One region of the Microbacterium sp. Soil_N32 genome, then DNA from elsewhere that is predicted to be linked to it. Evidence: predicted binding sites of a transcription regulator. Region 1 holds the regulator's gene; each other region holds the start of a gene.
The links. The regulator LexA, encoded in region 1, represses DNA repair genes until DNA is damaged. The targets are predictions, from matches to a motif close to TCGAACANNTGTTCGA.
Positions count from the first base shown of each region.

Region 1 (2,266 bases):
CCCCGACATCCGTCGGGCGCGGGCGCGGTTCACCCGGGGCGAGATCCCTGCCGAGGACTACGACGACTTCCTGCGTCGCGAGGTGGCGAGCGTCGTCTCCCTGCAGGAGGACCTCGGTCTCGACGTGCTGGTGCACGGCGAGCCCGAGCGCAACGACATGGTGCAGTACTTCGCCGAAAATCTCGACGGCTTCGCCGTCACGGAGAACGGCTGGGTGCAGTCCTACGGCTCGCGCGCGACGCGCCCGTCGATCCTCTGGGGAGACGTCTCGCGTCCCGCACCGATCACCGTGGACTGGTCGTCGTTCGCCCAGTCGCTCACGACGAAGCACATGAAGGGGATGCTCACGGGACCGGTCACGATCCTCGCCTGGTCGTTCGTGCGCGACGACCAGCCGCTCGGCGAGACCGCCAACCAGGTGGCGCTCGCCCTGCGGGACGAGATCGCCGATCTCGAGGCCGCCGGCATCGCGATCATCCAGGTCGACGAGCCCGCTCTGCGCGAGCTGCTGCCGCTCAAGGCGGCCGACCAGCCGGCCTACCTCGACTGGTCGGTGGCCTCGTTCCGTCTCGCCACGGGTGGAGCGGCCGCCGCGACGCAGATTCACACGCACCTCTGTTACTCCGAATTCGGGGTCGTGATCGACGCGATCCGTGCGCTGGACGCCGACGTCACGTCGATCGAGGCCGCCCGGAGCCGCATGGAGGTCGTCGCGGACATCGCCGAGGTCGGCTTCGACCACGGCATCGGCCCGGGTGTCTACGACATCCACTCGCCGCGGGTTCCCGGTGTCGACGAGATCGAGGCGCTGCTGCGCCGTGCGGTCGAGGCGATCCCGACGCGTCAGCTCTGGGTGAACCCGGACTGCGGCTTGAAGACCCGCGGGTACGACGAGACGACACAGTCGCTGCGCAACATCGTCGAGGCGACGCGGCGGGTCCGCGAGGACGTGTCCGTCGCGGTCTGACGCGAGACGCACGGTCCGACGCGACCAGCAACGACAGAGCCGCCCTCCCGATCGGGGAGGGCGGCTCCGTCGTTGGTGCTCGGATGCGGTCAGACGGCGCGCAGCACCGCCACGACCTTGCCGAGCACGACGGCCTCGTCGCCGAGGATCGGTTCGAACGCGGAGTTGCGGGGGAGCAGCCAGGTGTGGCCGTCGCGACGGCGGAAGGTCTTCACGGTCGCCTCGCCGTCGAGCATGGCCGCGACGATCTCGCCGTTCTCGGCCGTGTGCTGCGAGCGCACGACCACCCAGTCGCCGTCGCAGATCGCGGCGTCGATCATCGATTCGCCCGACACCTTGAGCATGAACAGGTCGCCCTTGCCCACGAGCTGACGGGGGAGGGGGAAGATCTCCTCGACCTGCTGGTCCGCGGTGATCGGTACTCCGGCGGCGATCCTACCGACCAGCGGCACCAGAGCCGCATCGCCGACGGGGGTCGCGACGTCGGCGGGGTTCTCGGCGGACGTGCCGGGGAGGTCGATGAGCACCTCCATGGCGCGGGTCTTGCCAGGGTCGCGGCGGAGGTAGCCGCTGAGCTCGAGCTGGCCGAGCTGGTGGGTGACGCTCGACAGCGACTTGAGGCCGACCGCGTCTCCGATCTCGCGCATGCTCGGCGGGTAGCCCTGCTGGGCGATCGACGCCTGGATGACCTCGAGGATCGCCATCTGCTTCGCGCTGAGGTTCTTGCGACGGCGCGTGCGCGTGACCTCGGAATCGGGGGCGGCGATGTCGCTCATGGTGCTCCTTCGAAGCGCGGATCCGGGCGTCGCGTCGCAATGTCGGTGGCCCGTGATGGTCTGTCGTTATCGAAACCGTATCCGAGAGGACGACGGATCTGGAAGATCTGTTCGAGCGTGTCGACGAATCCGTGCGAACGAGTTCGAAGAAAGCTTGACAGATGTTCGAATTCGAAGATACCTTCGGAACGTAGCTTCGCACCCGCCCCTCCCGGCCGAGTGGCGGATGCGAACGCTACGCCAACGTGGTCATCGCTTGCGGGCGATGACGAACTCCGGTCACCGGAGAGAGGCAGAGGAGACAGACATGAGCACGATCACCTTCCCCACCGCACCCGTCCTTCCGACCGGCGCCACGCGGCTCCGGATCACGACGCGCGGTCGTCGCGTACTGCTCGCTCTCGCCGCCCTCCCGCTCGCCGGCGGGATCGCCTTCGCCGCGCTCAGCGGCGGCGACGCCCTCGCCTCGAACGAGGCCCCCGCGGTTTCGGCCACCTTCGAGACGGTGACGGTCATGCCCGGC
Region 1 covers NZ_JBDGME010000018.1:305,989-308,254, forward strand. Annotated here, with positions in the region: gene metE (5-methyltetrahydropteroyltriglutamate--homocysteine S-methyltransferase) at 1-967, shown strand, start outside; gene lexA (transcriptional repressor LexA) at 1,057-1,743, opposite strand; gene AC3A3J_RS07825 (LysM peptidoglycan-binding domain-containing protein) at 2,051-2,266, shown strand, end outside.

Region 2 (2,266 bases), on a different contig from region 1:
CATGTAGGCATCGGTCTCGGACGGATGCCGCGCGACGCGGAGCGCGTAGTCGTCGTACACGCTGCGGTCGGTGTCTGCGAGCTGCACGTCGAACGTGTGGATGGTGGAGCCGATCGCCATAATCCTCGAGCCTACGCGGCGTGATGCGGCGCCCCCCGCCGCCGGGTGGCGCGGACACGCTGGCCGCCGTCGAGCCGGCCTGCGCATGCCCCCCCCGCCGTCGAGCCGGCCTGCGCAGGCCCCCTCCGCCGTCGAGCCGGCCTGCGCATGCCCCGTCCGCCGTCGAGCCGGCTGGCGCACGCTGTCCGCCGCGGGGCGCGGCCGCTCGTCGCCGCTATGCCCGATGCCGGGCTCAGAACAGGCGCGGTTGCGCGGGCGGGGCCGACCGGGCCGGCAGGAACGACACCGTCGCGGCTCGTCCCGGGGTCAGGCGCCGCGTGGTGCGCACGGGCCCGGGACCGGTGACGGTACCCGACTCCCGCGCTCCGCCCTGATCGTCGTTCTGCCGCCAGATGGACTGCACGTGTCCTTCCCCGGCGCGCGATCCGCGGCGGGGGTAGTCGTCTTCATGCCGACCGTCGAGCCCGTGCAGTCGGATCAGCGGCTTCGCCCGTCGCGCCAGCCATTGCCGGTAGGGCTTCGGGGCCTCCACCGAGGCACCTGGGTAAAGCCCCCGGTACGACGACACCAGGTCGGGCCGGTGCTCGCCGAGCCACTGGAAGAACCACGGCTTCACCCCCGGGCGCAGATGGAGGGCGCCGTAGATGACGGAGCGTGCTCCGGCCGCCTTGATGCGCGCGAGTGCATGGTCGATCGCCTCGACCGAGTCGGTCATGTGGGGGAGGATCGGCATCAGGAACACGGTGACCGGGAATCCGGCGTCCGACAGCGCCTTCACCGTGTCGAGCCGCGCCTGCGTGGTCGGGGTGCCCGGCTCGATCGCCTTCTGCAGGTCGTCGTCGTACATCGCGATCGACATCTGCACGTCGACCGGTACACGTTTCGCCGCCTCGACGAGCAGGGGGATGTCGCGCCGGATCAGTGTGCCCTTGGTGAGGATCGAGATCGGCGTGCCGGATGCCGCGAGCGCCTCGATGATGCCGGGCATGAGCGTGTACCGCCCCTCGGCCCGCTGATACGGGTCGGTGTTCGTGCCCAGCGCGACCGTCTCGTGCTGCCAGTTGCCGCGGCGCAATTCGCGTTCGAGCACCTCGACGACGTTCACCTTGACCACGATCTGCGAGTCGAAATCCGACCCTCCGTCGAGGTCCAGATACTCGTGCGTGCCGCGCGCGAAGCAGTACACGCAGGCGTGCGAACAGCCGCGGTACGGGTTGATCGTCCACGCGAAAGGCATCCGCGACGCCCCCGGCACATGATTGAGAGCCGACTTCGACAGCACCTCGTGGAACGTCATCCCGGCGAACTCCGGCGTCGTGACCGATCGCAGAACGCTCGACCGGTTCTCGAGTCCGGGCAGAGCCGCGGCATCCGTGTCTTCGAGCTTCTGACCCTGCCAACGCATGCTTCATTCGAACATAGGAACGGTTTAACCGCAAGCCGATGTCGAAGAAATCTACGAGAACCGCCCGACCTGTGGACAGTTCTCAGCGGGTGACCCACGCCCGGGGCACAATGGAGGACATGCCCGAAACGCCGCACGCTCAGCATGCGGCACCGCGCTCCCCGATCCACGGTCCCGCCCTTCCGATCGGCGTCGCGGTGACCGCCGTGGGCGTTCTGCTGTCTTTGGGCTCCGCGTCCGTGACGGGCCCGGTCGAGTCGTCGCCGCTGCCCGAACCGGTGGCCGTGATGCAGGTGCCGACGGTGGACGTCGGTCAGACGGCGGCTGTCGACCCGTGCGCAGAGAAGGCCGTGCAGGATGCTCTGGCCGCCGGCGACGACGCCTCCGTGATCGCGGGATTCGGCGGGGGCGCCGCGTTCCGCTCGGCCGTCGTCGCCGGCAATGCCCCGTGCATCTCGCTCAGCGATCCCTCCCGGCTGTGGGTCGTGGTGAACAAGCTCCGTCCGCTCGATCCGGCCGACTTCGCCCCGAGCGGACTCGTCGAGGTGCCCCTGCAGACGACCACGCCCTCGGGCCAGGTGCGCTCGGACGTCGCGGCGGCGGTCGGCCAGATGGCTGACGCGGCCGACGACCAGGTCGGCAGGATCGGCGCGAACAACGGGTACCGGTCGTACGGCCTGCAGGTCACCACCTATGCCTCGCACGTGCATGACCAGGGGCAGGCCGAGGCTGATGCGGGCT
Region 2 covers NZ_JBDGME010000010.1:16,547-18,812, forward strand. Annotated here, with positions in the region: gene AC3A3J_RS01880 (YaeQ family protein) at 1-120, opposite strand, end outside; gene AC3A3J_RS01885 (Rv2578c family radical SAM protein) at 353-1,525, opposite strand; gene AC3A3J_RS01890 (M15 family metallopeptidase) at 1,645-2,266, shown strand, end outside.
Region 2: AC3A3J_RS01885 (Rv2578c family radical SAM protein) is a predicted target of LexA. The motif match lies at 1,567-1,582, and genes of this name have one in related genera.

Region 3 (2,266 bases), on a different contig from region 1:
GACGACGAACGCGACCCGCGCCGCCCGTCACCCGCGGAGCGTCCGAACAGCGGGATCACGGGGGCGATGCGCTCGGAATCCCCGCGCGCATCGCCCCCGCTCATGTCATCCATCGTCACGCAGGCCGGCGCTCGGCGAGCTCATCCGCCGGAGCAGCGCCCGGCGCCTTCGCTCCGATGCCGAGCTTCTGAAGGATCTGCGTCTCGATCGCGAGCGCGACATCCTTGTTGTTCAGCAGGAAGGTGCGGGCGTTCTCCTTGCCCTGGCCGAGCTGATCGCCGTCGTAGGTGTACCACGAGCCCGACTTCTTGACGATGCCGTGCTCGACTCCGAAGTCGATCAGGCTGCCTTCGCGCGAGATGCCGACCCCGTACAGGATGTCGAACTCGGCCTGCTTGAACGGCGGCGCCATCTTGTTCTTCACGATCTTCACGCGAGTGCGGTTTCCCACCGCATCCGTGCCGTCCTTCAGCGTCTCGATGCGGCGAATGTCGATACGCACCGACGCGTAGAACTTGAGCGCCTTTCCACCGGCCGTGGTCTCGGGAGAACCGAAGAACACACCGATCTTCTCGCGCAGCTGGTTGATGAAGATCATCGTGGTATTGGTCTGGTTGAGACCACCGGTCAGCTTGCGCAGAGCCTGCGACATCAGTCGCGCCTGGAGGCCGACGTGGGAGTCGCCCATCTCTCCCTCGATCTCGGCGCGCGGAACCAGCGCGGCGACCGAGTCGATCACGATCAGATCGATCGCGCCCGAACGCACGAGCATGTCGGCGATCTCGAGTGCCTGCTCCCCGGTGTCGGGCTGCGACACGAGCAGCGCGTCGATGTCGACGCCGAGCTTCGCGGCGTAGTCCGGGTCGAGCGCGTGCTCCGCATCGATGAACGCGGCGATTCCGCCGGCGCGCTGCGCGTTGGCGATCGCGTGGAGGGTGAGCGTCGTCTTACCCGACGACTCGGGTCCGTAGATCTCGACGATTCGACCACGCGGAAGGCCGCCGACGCCGAGCGCGACGTCGAGGGCGATGGAGCCGGTCGGAATGACGGCGACCGGTGCACGCTCGTCGCTGCCCAGCCGCATGACCGAGCCCTTTCCGAACTGGCGATCGATCTGGGCGAGAGCGGTCTCGAGGGACTTCTCGCGGTCTGCGGGAGATGGCATGTCGTGCTCCTAATGCTCGCGTGGTGCCGCCTGTAGGCTGTCGCGGCGCTCCCGGCTGGAAGCAAACTCTCCGACAAGGCGTATGGCTCGGGGCCATGTCTTCACCGTACGAGGGGCCACCGACATTGGGATTGGCGGCGACTAGAACGGTGGAGAGCGATGAACTCGGAACCACTGTGCAGAAGACTATGCCCGCTTCGAACGAATCTTCGACGACACGCCGAGAGTTCGCGGCCGTCGCTCGCACGTCTCGAAGACTCAGCGCTTGCGTGGCTCCAGACGCCCCGCGCCGTGCCGACGATTTTCGGGCACATCCATCTCGGCGCACAGAGCCAACCAGATCTCGCGGGGCGGGACACCAGCAGCGAGGGCCTCGGACGCCGTCCGTCCGGAAAGCGGTGACAGAACGAGGTCGTTCAGCAGCGACGACGTGCGTCCGGGGAACTCGTGCTCGACGGCACGCAGGAACTCGCTACGACGCATGAAGAGGAGCGAGTTCGATCAGTGCAGCGAGAGTTCGGGCTCGACCTCGGCGACCAGGTCGTCGGGGACGACATCCGGGAAGACCTGAATGCCCTCGAGCACGGAGATTCGGTCGCCGACCTCACGCATGATCTTGGAGATGGGAACGTCGAGAGCCTCGGCGACGGAGGCGAGGATCTCGCTCGACGCCTCTTTCTGTCCGCGCTCCACCTCGCTGAGGTAGCCGAGCGCGACCGAAGCCTTGCTCGCCACCTGGCGGAGCGTGCGACCCTTCTGAAGACGGAAGTCCCTCAGAACATCGCCGATCTCCTGTCGTACAAGAATCATCGGAACCTCCTCCCCCATCGATCTCGCGAGGCCTTCCCCGTCGAGATGGCCAGTATAGTCTCGCCGTCCTGCACAGAATCTACCCTTGCACTCTGTGGTTTGAATGTGAGCACGTAGGTGATAACCGCCGACGAAGATCTGCTATTCCCCCACGCATTCGGCGAGCAAACCGAGCGCCGCGGCGACGGTCTGCGCCCGCACCGCCTCACGATCCCCGTCGAACAGGAAGGCTCGGGCGATCGTGCCTCGTGATGTCGAGACGCCGATGTGAACGGTGCCGACCGGTTGACC
Region 3 covers NZ_JBDGME010000019.1:693,576-695,841, forward strand. Annotated here, with positions in the region: gene AC3A3J_RS11560 (regulatory protein RecX) at 1-104, opposite strand, end outside; gene recA (recombinase RecA) at 116-1,165, opposite strand; gene AC3A3J_RS11570 (DUF3046 domain-containing protein) at 1,424-1,648, opposite strand; gene AC3A3J_RS11575 (helix-turn-helix domain-containing protein) at 1,667-1,975, opposite strand; gene AC3A3J_RS11580 (CinA family protein) at 2,117-2,266, opposite strand, start outside.
Region 3: recA (recombinase RecA) is a predicted target of LexA. The motif match lies at 1,363-1,378, and genes of this name have one in related genera.